One region of the Arthrobacter sp. MDT2-16 genome, then DNA from elsewhere that is predicted to be linked to it. Evidence: riboswitches for the same ligand, from Rfam matches in the RefSeq annotation. Region 1 holds a riboswitch; the other holds the start of a gene.
The links. Region 1 has a riboswitch for FMN ahead of ribD (bifunctional diaminohydroxyphosphoribosylaminopyrimidine deaminase/5-amino-6-(5-phosphoribosylamino)uracil reductase RibD). Riboswitches for the same ligand answer to the same signal wherever they lie in the genome.
Positions count from the first base shown of each region.

Region 2: it holds a riboswitch for FMN, as region 1 does, so the genes downstream of both, pnuC (nicotinamide riboside transporter PnuC) here and ribD (bifunctional diaminohydroxyphosphoribosylaminopyrimidine deaminase/5-amino-6-(5-phosphoribosylamino)uracil reductase RibD) in region 1, are expected to answer to the same signal.

Region 1 covers NZ_JBTNDP010000003.1:318,401-325,362, forward strand. Annotated here, with positions in the region: gene ACX80N_RS08090 (hypothetical protein) at 293-1,048, shown strand; gene ribH (6,7-dimethyl-8-ribityllumazine synthase) at 1,472-1,954, opposite strand; gene ribB (3,4-dihydroxy-2-butanone-4-phosphate synthase) at 2,006-2,632, opposite strand; gene ACX80N_RS08105 (riboflavin synthase) at 2,632-3,291, opposite strand; gene ribD (bifunctional diaminohydroxyphosphoribosylaminopyrimidine deaminase/5-amino-6-(5-phosphoribosylamino)uracil reductase RibD) at 3,344-4,384, opposite strand; FMN riboswitch at 4,578-4,719, opposite strand; gene ribA (GTP cyclohydrolase II) at 4,863-5,501, shown strand; gene ACX80N_RS08120 (GntR family transcriptional regulator) at 5,620-6,309, shown strand; gene ACX80N_RS08125 (SDR family NAD(P)-dependent oxidoreductase) at 6,488-6,962, shown strand, end outside.
Region 2 covers NZ_JBTNDP010000005.1:61,377-68,338, forward strand. Annotated here, with positions in the region: gene hisG (ATP phosphoribosyltransferase) at 1-418, opposite strand, end outside; gene ACX80N_RS10365 (phosphoribosyl-ATP diphosphatase) at 482-745, opposite strand; gene pnuC (nicotinamide riboside transporter PnuC) at 911-1,594, opposite strand; FMN riboswitch at 1,710-1,851, opposite strand; gene aspS (aspartate--tRNA ligase) at 2,032-3,816, opposite strand; gene ACX80N_RS10380 (APC family permease) at 4,010-5,269, shown strand; gene hisS (histidine--tRNA ligase) at 5,284-6,612, opposite strand.

The sequences.
Region 1 (6,962 bases):
GACACGAGACCGCACACTGACCCTTACAGCCATCGCAGCTCTATGCCTCCTCACTGGCTGCAACCTCATGCCAGGGGGCAACGAAGCCGAGCCTCAGCCCACCGCAACGGTTGCCAAAGCATCACCCACTCCAACGGTTGCCGGCGCTCCCACTACCGAGGCAGCTCAATCCCCCACGGCAAGTCCTGAGACCACGGCTCCCCTGCCCACTCCGACACAGGGCACCACTGCCACGAGTAACCCGTTCCCCTCATCGCCTTGTGCCTCCCCACCCGTCATCTCAGAACAAGAATTGGCACGAACACGAGAAGCCCTCTATCTCGATGACTGGGCTCGAAGCATAAGTGTTGAGTTCGAAGTCAACGCTCTTTCGATACGAGGCACAGGCGAACCCGTTGAGCCAGGATTGCTACAGGAGACCATTGAGAAGGACATGCGAGGGCAGACACCCTTCGGCTTCGAGACTTTCGTTGAAACGGACATCATCCACAACTTCGTCATCGGAGTATGGCATCCCCGTGGCTACCTATATACGACACGAGAGACGGCATACCTTGCTCGCTCAGACCAGATTACCGCAACTGACCGACCCATTGACCCCCAGCAGATGTCACTAGCACCATTGGATTGCTACGATTATGTTTCTGCTGAGACTGTATTCAAGGTCGCAATAGAGGCGGGAACCTACCAAAGTCAAAACGAGAATGAGTTCCCAACAGAGGACTACATCAGGGAGATGGGCTTAATCGGCATAGGATACGAATTGTCCATGGCTCATAGCTCCGCGTATCCGAATATGTGGCTTATAAGGGTGTGGAATCCAAAGGGTCAATTATTCAACTCAGAGAAGAATGCCGCCTACCGAGACACCTTTCTCAAGGATCAACTGAGACCTGCTTCCAACTTCAACTTTAGTGGTTTCCACCCTTCAGTTCGACAGGATTTGCCGAAGGAGTTTGAAGGCTCCCCCACTCCCACGCCAAGCTCCACTGGGGGTGCAGCTTCGACCTCCACCCCAAACCCCCTCCCCATCCCCACTCAGGGGTAGATGCGTCCTCACTCGACACCCCTTCCACTACCCCCTCGAAGCAGGGGAACGCTAACCCCAGGAACCACGAGGAGTTCGTGGGGGGAGTTCTGCTGGTCGTGTTCACGCGGAGGATAAACCGCTGGGCATGTTCGCTCTCGTGTCCTCGACCCCGTGGGATACAAGCCGTGCCGGCGTGCTACCGCTCATCCCGCAGCTTCATTGCTCCCTCATACTGAAGAGCTCGCTGTACCGCCAAGAACTGTCATATGCGCTGTTATCGGCAATCGAGCCTCGTGCGGCCCACCAGCACCATCACGACTCAGTGCTGGCGAAAGCGAACGCACGTAGATGGCCGCGAGTGCTAGCTTCACCGAGTAGCACTGACGTTGAAACACGAACGGGGCCTGCGCAGCAAGGGACCCCTCGCCGCCGTCGCCAGTCCTACCGCCAGCGGCGGAGGACTGCTGCGGTAGCCAGTGCCGCCGAGACGGCCTCGTGCCCCTTGTCCTCCGACGAGCCGGGCAGCCCCGCGCGGTCGAGTCCCTGCTGCTCCGTGTCGCAGGTCAGCACCCCGAACCCCACCGGCACGCCCGTACGGACGCTCACCTCGGTGAGGCCCGACGTCGCCGCCTGGCACACGTACTCGAAGTGCGGGGTACCGCCGCGGATGACGACGCCGAGAGCGGCGACGGCGTCAAAGGACGGCGCCACGCGCGCGGCGGCCACGGGCAGCTCGAAGCTGCCGGGCACGCGGATCTCGGTCACCTCCGCTCCGGCCTCGGCAGCCGCACGACGGGCGCCGTCGAGCAGACCGTCCATGATCTGGGTGTGCCAGCTCGCCGCGATGATCGCGAGGCGCAGGGGTGCGCCGTCCTGGGTGGGCAGTGCGCTGATGTCGATGCTCGGTGCTCCGTGGCCGCTCATGGTTCTCCTTCTGGTGGGTGCTGGAAATGGGGTGGTGCAGGTGGATGTCCGTCAGGCGCCGTCGCGGGCGTGCAGGGATGCGACGAGGTCCTCGATCGAGACGAGCGGGAGCCCGTGGTCGTCGGCAAACCGGCGCAGCGCAGGAAGTCGCATCATCGAACCGTCGTCGTGCACGAGTTCGGCGATGACGGCTGCGGGCCGTTTGCCCGCGAGGACGCTGAGGTCCACGCCGGCCTCGGTGTGGCCCGGGCGCACCCGTACTCCGCCGGGAGCCGCGCGGAGCGGGAAGACGTGACCCGGTCGGGTCAGATCCCCGGGCAGCGCCGCCGGATCGGCGAGGATCGTCGCGGTGCGCGCGCGGTCCGCGGCGCTGATGCCGGTGCTGACGCCCGTCGCCGCATCGCAGGACACCGTGTACGCCGTGCCCTTCGAGTCCTCGTTCACCGCCGTCATGGGCGGCAGGAGGAGCCGATCGGCGTCCTCCGCCCGCAGGGGCACGCACAGCACGCCCGAGGTCCAGCGCACTGTCCACCCGACGAGTTCGGGTGTCGCGTCCTGGGCGGCGAAGACGATGTCGCCCTCGTTCTCGCGGTCCTCGTCGTCGACCACGACGACGGCGCGCCCTGCGGCGATGGCCGCGACGGCGTCGTCGATGGTGTCGAGGCGGATCTCGCCCATCACGGGGCTTCCGGGGCGTGCGGCCCGCCCTGCGCATCCACCGCGGCGAAGCCCAGGAGCCGCTCGGCGTACTTGGCGAGCACGTCCATCTCGAGGTTGACGGTGTCGCCGATGGACTTCGCGCCGAGGCCGGTCTCGCGCAGGGTGGTGGGGATGAGCCCCACCTCGAACCACTGCTCCGCCTCGGAGGGCGCGCTGACGGCAGTAACGGTGAGCGAGACGCCGTCGATCGCCACCGATCCCTTCTCCGCGGCGTAGCGTCCCAGCTTCTGCGGGAGTCCGAACCGCAGCCGGTGCCAGGCGCCGAGGTCCTCACGCTCGAGCAGCACGCCGAGGCCGTCCACGTGTCCCTGGACGACGTGCCCGTCGAGCCGCCCACCGGCCGGGACGCACCGCTCGAGGTTCACGGAGGCACCCGGCTCCAGCTCGCCGGTGGTGGTGCGGCGAAGGGTCTCCCCCATGACGTCCACGCCCACGCGCCCGCTGGCGCCGTCGAGGGTGACGGCCGTCAGGCAGACCCCGTTGACCGCGATCGACGCGCCGGGCTCGAGATCCCTGCCGGTCTCGGGGGCCTCGAAGACGAGCAGGGCGCTCTCGCCGTCGGGGGTGACATCGAGCGAGACCACGCGGCCCTGCTCGGAGACTATTCCTGTGAACATCGGTTCTTCCTTCGGGTGGAGCGGTCGGAGTGGTGAGCGGGGTGAGCCGGGGTCACCCGGGGTGGAGGTGCAGTCGTACGTCGGCGCCGAATCGCTGCATGCCCGGGCCGCCGGCGTCGTCGAGCCTCCAGGGGCTCGCGTCGGCCAGTGTCTGCACGCCGAGGTCCGGGAAGGCCGGTGTCCCCTCGCCGAGGATCACCGGTGCGATGTAGGAGAAGAGCTCGTCGACCACCCCTGCCTGCAGGAAGGCGGAGGCGATCCGCGGACCTCCTTCGACCAGGAGATGGCGGACGCCCCGGCGGTACAGCTCGTCCAGTGCCTCGGGGACGTCGTGGGTGGTCAGCTGGAGGAAACCGAGACCCCGCACGGCGGCGTCGTCCGGCACGGGTGTCCGGCCCATGACGACCCGCAGACCGACGGCACCGGAACCAGCAGGAGTGGCGGTGCGTGCCGTCAGCCGGGGATCGTCCGCGAGGACGGTGCCGGTCCCCACGAGGACGGCGTCGGCCAGGGCCCGGATCCGGTGTCCGTCGGCGCGTGCCTCCGGGCCGGTGATCCACTGGCTCGTGCCGTCCTGCGCCGCCACCCGCCCGTCCAGGGACTGCGCCGATTTCAGGGTGACGAAGGGGCGGTGCGTGGCCGTGGCCGAGCTCCAGCGCGCGTTGAGCTGCTCCGAGGGGGCAGCCTCGAGGCCGCCGATGCACTCGACGCCGGCGGTGCGCAGCTGCTGCGCGCCGCCTGCGGCAGCGCCATTGCGGTCGTCGGCCGCGTAGACCACGCGGGCCACCCCGGCGTCGATGAGCGCCCTGCTGCACGGTCCGGTGCGGCCGGTGTGGTTGCAGGGCTCGAGGGTCACCACGGCGGTGGCGCCACGGGGGTCGTTCCCCCGGGCGCGGGCGTCGGCGAGGGCGGCGGGTTCGGCGTGCGGTGTCCGTGCTCCCCGGTGATGACCCTCCCCGAGGATCGTGCCCTCGGGTGAGAGGAGAACGGCGCCCACCAGCGGATTGGCGCCCCTGACCCCCTGGGCGGCGAGCGCGAGGGCGCGCTGCATGGCGTCCGCTTCCGCGCGGGTGGTGCCCGACGTCGTACTCATCGGGGTGTCCGGGCAGGGGAGATGAAGGCGGTTGCTGCGGGGCTGCTGGCTTCGACGAGCCGCTGCGGACGATCCATGCCGATCCTTCACCGATACGACGGCTCCGGGCAATGGCTGCAGCAGGGGACACGTCGCGGCACGAGTGACGACGACGGACGCCACCCGTACGACGGGCAGCGCTCAGATCCTGCTGTTCGTGCTTCTCCCATCCAGACTTTGACTGTCGGTCCCGGAATTCCACCGGCTCAACCGCCCCTGCTCCGCGGGTGCGGAACATCGGGCGGGTCGCGGACTATCACCGCCGGTTCGGACTTACACCGACCCCGGAGCACGTACTGCGTCCATTGTTTCACAGGGGCGCGACCCACCCCCACCCGAGCTGCGGGATGCGCGCCACGCAATAATCGGCGTCGTTCATGCGTTGATCAGGATGACGCCGGCTTCCGCGGCGTCCTCGTCCGCTCCTAAGGTTGATGTCATGTCCACGCATCTCGTGTCCCCGTCCCTGCCTGTGGCGGTCACGCGGGTCGTCGAAACGGTCCTCCCCACGCAGCACGGCGTCTTCCGCATGATCGGCTACCGCGACGACACCGCCGCCGAGCACATCGCCCTCGTGCGCGGGAACGACGACGACCTCGACGGTGCTCCGCTCGTCCGGGTACACAGCGAGTGCCTCACCGGTGATGCCTTCGGGTCGTGGCGGTGCGACTGCGGGGACCAGCTCGACGCCGCGCTCGCGGCCATCGACGAGGAAGGCGCCGGCGTCGTGGTGTACCTCAGGGGCCAGGAGGGACGTGGCATCGGCCTGCTCGCCAAACTCGAGGCCTACGCCCTGCAGGACCTCGGAGCCGATACCGTGGACGCGAATCTCGCCCTGGGACTGCCGGTGGACGGCCGCCGTTATGACCAGGCAGCCGGCATCCTCCTGGACCTGGGAATCGATACCGTCCGGCTCCTGTCGGGGAATCCCGCGAAGGAGGAGGCGCTCGAGGCCCTCGGTGTCACCGTGAAGGAACGCCGCGGCCTCGCGGTGACCGAGCGGAGCGAGAACCGGGGCTATCTCGCCACCAAGCGCCTGCGCATGAACCACGACGCCGTGCCACCGACCCACAGCTGATCGGCCGGATCCCACCGCCGACGGGGCGGAGCGTCAGGACCGTTCGACGGCGATCACCGGATCGTTCCGCCCGGACTAGAATTCGGACGATGAGCGCCGAACGAAGTGGACTGGTTTCATGACGAGCAACGCCACGGAGGGCTCCAGACGCCCGCCGACGGCCCAGGCCTTCGTGCTTGCCGAACTCCGGCGGGCGATCATCGCCGGTGAATTCCTGCCCGGACAGCCACTGCGCCAGGACGCACTGGCTGAACGGTTCGGCGTCAGCCGTGTCCCTCTCCGCGAAGCGCTGAAGACCCTCGAGTCCGAGGGGCAGGTCCACTACGAACCCCATCGTGGCCACAGGGTGGCCACCCTCTCCCTCACGGACCTGCTGGAGGTGTACCGGATCCGGCAGCTGCTGGAGGGGGAGGCTGCACGGGTCGCGATGACGAGGACGCTCAGCAGCACCGTCCTGGAGGATCTCAGGAATGCTGCCCGGGACGTCGAGACGGCGAGCGGTGCAGGGGACCTGCTGGGGATGACCGAGGCGAACCGGCGGTTCCACTTCATCCTCGTGGAGGCAGCCGGGATGCCGCGTCTGGAACGGATGATCCAGATCCTGTGGGACGCGACCGACGCCTACAGGTTCGTCTACTACGGATCGGAGTCCAACCGTTCACGCGTGGAGGACGAACACGTCCTGATCATCGAGGCGTTCGCGGAACGGGACACCGAGAAGCTCATCCTCCTGCTGGACGAGCACCGCGAGCACGCGGTGAAAGCCCTGAGGACCTTCCTGGAGGCCGGTTCCGCTCGAGAAAACTGACCGTTCGGACTCCGACCGGAGTAGTTTTGTGATGCGGGTTACATTCTGTCCGCAAATTGTATACAGTCTCCAATGAGGTGCACCGACGGACCTCGGCGCCCCTCGGGTGCCCACGCTTTCTGCCCAGAGAACCGGAGATGCTTCCTTGGCTGATTGGCTTGGTATGAAGGATCAGCGCGTGCTGGTGGCCGGTGCCGGCGGCATCGGCGCGGCCTGCGCGGAAGCCTTCCTCCAGGCGGGAGCACGGTTGCTCGTGGCTGACCAGAACGCGGAACGCCTGTCCGGTTTCGCCGAGACGGCGAGCACCATCACCGCTGATCTGACGACCACCGACGGCTGCGAGCAGGCAGTACGCGCCGCGCAGACGGAGCTCGGGGGCCTGGACATCCTCGTGCACGCGGTCGGCATCAACAACCGCGTGCCCATCCTCGACACTCTGGACGAGGACTGGGACAGGATCCTCGACGTCAACCTGTCCAGCGCCTTCCGCCTCGGCCGTGCCGCCGGCCGCATCATGGTCGACGCCGGGTACGGCCGGCAGATCTACTGCTCCTCGGTCTCGAGCCTGCTCGCCCATCCCGACCACGGGCCCTACGCCGCGAGCAAGGGCGGACTGAACCAGCTCGTCCGGGTGATGGCGCGGGAATGGGCGG
Region 2 (6,962 bases), on a different contig from region 1:
CAGCGCCGTCGAGCCGGACGACGTCGGCGCTGATGCCACGCTCGGCGAGGTAGTCCCTGAGGAGTCCCTCGTAGCTGGTCGCAAGGCGCCTGCCCTCGAGCTGCTCGACGGCGGTGAAGTCGCCCACGGGTCCGGCGAAGCGGAACGTGGAGGCGCCGAACCCGAGCTGCAGGAGCTCCTCGGCCTTCACCTGCGCATCGAGGAAGAGGTCACGGCCGGTGATGCCGACGTCGAGCGTGCCCGACCCGACGTACACCGCGATGTCGCGGGGACGGAGGAAGAAGAACTCGATCTCGTTCTCGGGATCGACGAGCACGAGTTCGCGGGAGTCGCGGCGCTGGCGGTAGCCGGCTTCGGCGAGCATGGACGAGGCGGCCTCGGAGAGGGCGCCCTTGTTGGGGACTGCTACACGGAGCATGGGAGTCTTTCGGTGGAGGAGGAGGTGGCGGGCTGGAGCCGCGGGCGGGATGCGCCGGCGCGGCTACAGATGCTTGTAGACGTCCTCCAGCGTGAGACCCTTCGCGAGCATGAGCACCTGCAGGTGGTAGAGCAGCTGGGAGATCTCCTCCGCGGCGTCCTCGGTGGATTCGTACTCGGCGGCCATCCAGACCTCGGCGGCCTCCTCGACGACCTTCTTGCCGATGCCGTGCACGCCGGAGTCGAGCTCGGCGACGGTCCGCGAGCCGGCAGGGCGTTCGGCGGCCTTCGCGCTGAGTTCCTCGAACAGGGATTCAAAGGTTTTCACGCTCCCTAGGCTATCGGCTCGGCGGAGCCGTACGGTCACGCGGATCGGACGGTGTGACGGACGCCTCCGGCTGCCGCCGTCCTCGGGCGCTGAGGGGTGCTGCGTCCGCGGCCCCCCGGGGTCCGGGCGCCGGGCAGTGGACGACGGCGGCTGCCGATCGGACGGTCAGCGCAGCGTCGGATCCGGCAGCAGCGTCTCGATGCTGGGCTTCGCGGTGCGCTGGGCGCGCGCCCAGATGAAGAAGCCGACGAGCGTGAACCCACCGTAGAACACGTACATGAAGGCGCTGGCGTAGTAACCGGCGCTGAAGAGCAGCGGCACGCCCACGACGTCGACGGCTACCCAGACGAGCCAGAACTCCACCCAGCCCTTCGCCATGCCGTAGGTTGCGAGCAGCGACCCGACGAAGGTCCAGGCATCGGCCCACACCGGCTCGTAGGAGCCGAGCACGCGGAACAGCGGGGTCAGGGCCAGGGTGCCGATGACCATGAACCCGACCATGCCGATCCGCGCCCGCCTGCCGGCCCACTGCGGCGTCACGGCCTGTCCGCCCTGCCGGCGGCTCGCCCGCCACTGCTGCCACCCGTAGACGGAGACGGCGATGAACATGACCTGGCGCCCGGCCTGCCCCAGCAGGTTGGCGGCGCTCGCGGCGCCGAACAGGGACCCGAGGAACACGGTCAGGAGCAGGAGGTTGCCGATGATGCCGACCGGCCAGGCCCAGACGCGGCGGCGCATGCCGCCCAGGGCGCTGAGCAGGCCGAAGACGTTGCCCACCACTTCGCGGAGCAGGAGGGAGCCGTTGCCAACGGGGATGCGGGCCTCGAAGAGCCACTGCAGAAAGTCCATGCCGTTCCTTTGCCGATACGACGGCTCCGGGAAATGGCAGGAGGAGGGATGCCCTGCCGCTGTGGTACCACGACGGGACCGCAGCCCGACGGAGGGCAGCGGCGGACCCCTGCTGTTCGTGCTTCTCCCATCCAGACTTTGACTGTCGGTCCCGGAATTCCACCGGCTCAACCGCCCCTGCTCCGCGGGTGCGGAACATCAGGCGGGTCGCGGACTATCACCGCCGGTTCGGACTTACACCGACCCCGGAGCACGTACTGGGCCGATTATTTCACAGGGCACAGGCACACGCCGCCCGGAGGTCACAATTCGTCCGAGAGCGATACGCGCCGGACGACGCCCGAAGGGCGGGACACCCTGGGGTGTCCCGCCCTTCGAGGGCGGGCGCGGTTGCTCCGCGCCCGCCGTCCCTGCGTACTGCCGGGTGGAAGGGCCGGTCAGCCCTCGGTCCTCGGGGCGCCGTCGGCCTTCGGCTTCGCGTCGACGCCGGCCTCCTTGCGCTGCTGGGGTGTGATGGGCGCGGGCGCGGCCGTCAGCGGGTCGTAGCCGCCGCCGGACTTCGGGAAGGCGATGACGTCGCGGATCGAGTCCGTCCCCGCGAGCAGGGAGACCACGCGGTCCCAGCCGAGCGCGATCCCGCCGTGGGGAGGCGCCCCGTACTTGAAGCCCTCGAGCAGGAAGCCGAACTTCTCCTGGGCCTCCTCGGCGCCGAGGCCCATGACGGCGAAGACGCGCTCCTGGACGTCCCGCTGATGGATGCGGATGGATCCACCACCGAGCTCGTTGCCGTTGCAGACGATGTCGTAGGCGTAAGCCAGGGCGTTCTCGGGGTCGGTGTCGAAGCTGTCGAGGAACTCGGGCTTCGGGGACGTGAAGGCGTGGTGCACGGCCGTCCACGCGCCACCGCCGACCGCGACGTCGCCGGCCGCCACCGCGGCGGACGCCGGCTCGAACATGGGAGCATCGACCACCCATACGAAGGCCCAGTCGCCCTCCTTGACGAGGCCCGTGCGCCGTCCGATCTCGACGCGGGCCGCGCCGAGGATGGCGCGTGAGGACGCGTGGTCACCTGCCGCGAAGAAGATGCAGTCGCCCGGGTTCGCACCGGTCGCGGCGGCCAGGCCCTCCCGCTCGGTGTCCGTCAGGTTCTTGGCCACGGGTCCGCGCAGGCTGCCGTCGTCGTCGATCAGGACGTAGGCGAGGCCCTTGGCTCCGCGCTGCTTGGCCCATTCCTGCCAGGCGTCGAGCTGGCGGCGCGGCTGCGAGGCGCCGCCCGGCATGACGACGGCGCCGACGTAGGGCGCCTTGAAGACGCCGAACCCGGTGTCCTTGAAGAACTCGGTGAGCTCGGTGAGCTCGAGCCCGAAGCGGAGGTCGGGCTTGTCCGAGCCGTACTTCGCCATGGCGTCCGCGTAGGTCATGCGGCGGATGGGCAGGGGGATCTCGACGTCGATGAGCTTCCACAGCGCGGAGACCAGCTGCTCGCCGAGGGCGATGATGTCGTCCTCCTCCACGAAGCTCGCCTCGATGTCGAGCTGCGTGAACTCGGGCTGCCGGTCGGCGCGGAAGTCCTCGTCGCGGTAGCAGCGGGCGAGCTGGTAGTACTTCTCGAAGCCGCCCACCTGCAGGAGCTGCTTGAAGAGCTGCGGCGACTGCGGCAGGGCGTACCAGGAGCCCGGGGCGAGCCGCGCCGGGACCAGGAAGTCGCGGGCACCCTCGGGTGTGGAGCGCGTCAGGGTGGGCGTCTCGATCTCCACGAAGCCGTCCTTGTGGAGCAGCTCGCGTGCCACCCGGCTCGCCTCGGAGCGCAGGCGCAGGTTGGCCTGGGGGCCGGGACGGCGGAGGTCGAGGTAGCGGTGGCGCAGGCGCGCCTCCTCGCCGACCTCGACGTGCTCGTCGATCTGGAACGGCAGCGGGTCCGAGGTGTTGAGGATCGTGACGGTATCGGCGATGACCTCGATGGCACCCGTGGCGAGGGCGGGGTTCTCGTTGCCCTCGGGGCGCTGGTGCACGGCGCCGACGATCTGCAGGACGTACTCGTTGCGCAGGCTGGAGAACACGTCCTCCTCCCGCACCACGACCTGGGCGACGCCGGACGCGTCACGGAGGTCGAGGAACGCAACCCCGCCGTGGTCTCGGCGGCGGGCCACCCACCCTGCCAGCGTGACCGTTTGTCCTACGTGCTCGGGCCGAAGGGAGCCGAGTTCATGCGTGCGGAGCACAGCATTCCTTCCCACAGATGTGTCAGATGAGTCGCAGGCTCCGGAAGCACCTGCCTAGAGTTGGCTTGAACGCCATCAACATTACCGGTCCCGGTTCGACCGCCCGGACAGGCGACCAGCGGCCTGCCGCGCTCGCCCGGTCCTGTCCCGATTCCGACCTCAGCCCCATCCGGGCCCTACCTCGAGGAGCGCCATGGCGCAGCAACCGGCACTGCGGCGAGCGATGGGCGGCTTCGACGCCACGACCGTCGGGGTCGGCGCCATGATCGGCGCGGGCGCGTTCGTGGTCTTCGCCCCGGCCGCCGCCGCCGCCGGTGGGCTGCTGCCCCTCGCCGTCGTGATCGCCGGTTTCGTCGCCTACTGCAACGCGGCGGCGACGGCGTCCCTCGCCGTCCGGTATCCCTCCAGCGGCGGCACCTACGTGTACGGGCGCGAGCAGCTCGGTCACTGGCCCGGGTTCCTCGCCGGCTGGGGGTTCGTCACCGGCAAGCTGGCGTCCTGCGCAGCCATGGCCCTCACGTTCGGGGTCTACGCCGCGCCCGGTGCCGCGAAGGCCGCCGCGGTGGCCGCCGTCGTCGGGTTGACGGTCGTCAACCTCTTCGGGGTGACCCGCACCGCTCTCGCGACGCGCGTGATCGTCTCGATCGTGGTGCCCGTCCTCGCGTTCGTGATCGTCGTGGCGTTCGACTCCCCCGCGGTCGCGGACCAGGGTGCGTCCGGGCCCGCGGGCGTCGGGGGCGTCCTGCAGGCCGCAGCCCTGCTGTTCTTCGCGTTCGCCGGGTACGCGCGCATCGCCACCATGGGCGAGGAGGTCCGGAACCCGGGCCGGAACATCCCTGCGGCGATCTTCGGCGCCCTCGGGTTCACGCTCGTGCTCTACGTGCTGCTGGCGCTGTCCCTCCTGCATGCGTTGGGGCCCGCCGGTCTGGCCGGGACCACGGCACCGCTACGCGAGGTCATCGATGCTGCCGTGCCGGGAGAGGGCTCGACCGGTCGCGCCGGTGCCGTCGTCACCATCGCCGCGGCGCTGGCCAGCCTCGGTGCGCTGCTCGCCCTCATCGCGGGCGTGGGCCGCACGAGCCTGGCCATGGCCCGCGGCGGCGACCTTCCCCGGGTGCTGGCGAGGATCTCCACACGGCATGCCGTCCCCTGGGTCGCGGACATCGCGACGGCCGGTGTCGTGGTGGTCCTGCTGCTCGCGACCGACGTCTTGATCGTCGTCGGGTTCTCCAGCTTCGGCGTGCTGGTGTACTACGCCGTCGCGAACATCGCGGCATTCACGCTGACCGACCGGCAGTGGTACGCACCGCGCTGGCTCAACCTGGTGGGCGCGGCCGCGTGCCTCCTGCTCGCCTTCACCCTCCCTGGGATGTCGGTCCTCACGATGCTGGCCGTGCTGGCGGTCGGACTCGTCGCCCGCGCCGTCGTGCTGAGGCGTCGCCGACGGGCCTGACGGCCGCTGCCGGGTCAGGCCGTGGCGACCACCGGGCGGAGGTCTGTCTCGGGCGGCGCCCAGGAGGCCGGATCGGCGGCGGTCTGCTCACCGGACCGGATGTCCTTGACCTCGTGCGCGCCCTCCGACGACGTGAACCACACGAAGGGGATGCCGCGGCGGTCGGCGAACTTGATCTGCTTGCCGAACTTCTCGGCGCTCGCCGCCACCTCCGCGGGGATGCCGCGGCTCCGCAGCGCCGCGGCGACGTCCTGCGCCTCGGACCAGGCGTCGTCGTCGGCGAGCGTCACGAGCACGGCAGTGGGGACGGACCGGGAGACCGTCGCGAACCCCTGGCTGAGGATGCGCGAGACGATCCTCGTGACCCCGATGGACAGCCCGACGCCGGGGAAGGTGCGGCTTCCCTTGCGGGCGAGGGCGTCGTAGCGGCCGCCGGAGCAGATGGACCCGAGTGCCTCGTGGCCGTTGAGGACCGTCTCGTAGACGGTCCCGGTGTAGTAGTCGAGCCCGCGGGCGATGCTGAGGTCCGCGACCACGCGGCCCGGTGCCCGCCGTGACGCCTCTCCGACCACCTGGCGCAGCTCCTCCAGTCCCTCCTCGAGGAGCTCGTTCGTCACTCCCAGCGCGCGGACCTGCTCCACGAAGGACGTGTCGGCGGTGCGGATGCCGGCGAGGTCGAGGGCGAGGCGCACCTGCTCGTCGTCCGCTCCTACCTCGTCACGGAGCAGCGCTCCCACCTTCTCGGGACCGATCTTCTCGAGCTTGTCGATGCTCCGCAGGACCGCCGCGGTGTCCTCGAGACCGATCGCCCGGTAGAAGCCCTCTGCGAGCTTCCGGTTGTTGACGCGCAGCGTGAAGTCCGGGATCGGCAGGGCGCCGAGGGCTTCCACGACGGCGAGGGCCAGTTCGACGTCGTACCGGAACGGCAGGACGCCGTCGCCCACGACGTCGATGTCCGCCTGCGTGAACTCGCGGGCGCGGCCCTCCTGCGGGCGCTCCCCGCGCCAGCACTTCTGGATCTGGAACCTGCGGAACGGGAAGGCGAGGTGCCCGGCGTTCTCCACGACGTAGCGCGCGAACGGGACGGTGAGGTCGTAGTGGAGTGCGAGCCCGCTCTCGGAGGCGGTGGCCTCATCGGCCTGCAAACGGGAGACCGCGTAGACCTCCTTGTCGATCTCGCCCTTGCGCAGCAGGTGCTCCACGGTCTCGACCGCGCGGGTCTCGATGCTGGAGAAGCCGTGCAGTTCGAACGTCCGCTGCAGCACGCCGAGCACGTGGAGCTCGATCAGGCGCTCCTCCGGGAGCCATTCGGGAAAGCCGGACAGTGAAGCCTTGCGGGCCATGGGATGGGTCTCCTCCTGCTGGGGGCCGGTCTCCGCCGTCACGGGCGGCGCGGCGGACCGGTTCTGCGGCCTCAATCCTAGGTCCCGCCGGGGGTCCGCGGAAAAAGCGGGTCCATGGGGTGCGGGTACGGCCGCTCGACGGAATGCGGCGTTCCGCGCCATGACGCGGATCGGGACCCAGTGGGTAAAGTAACCTCAGGGCAGGTTCCGCGTTGCTCCGGCGATCGGTGGATGCAGAGGAAACTCGTTGGACGGGCTTCCCCGTCCCCCGACCGGCCGGGCCGATGGGCTCCCCCCTGAATGAAATGGCCCCGGCGTTGCTCACGGCCATCCGACGAGCGAAAGACTTC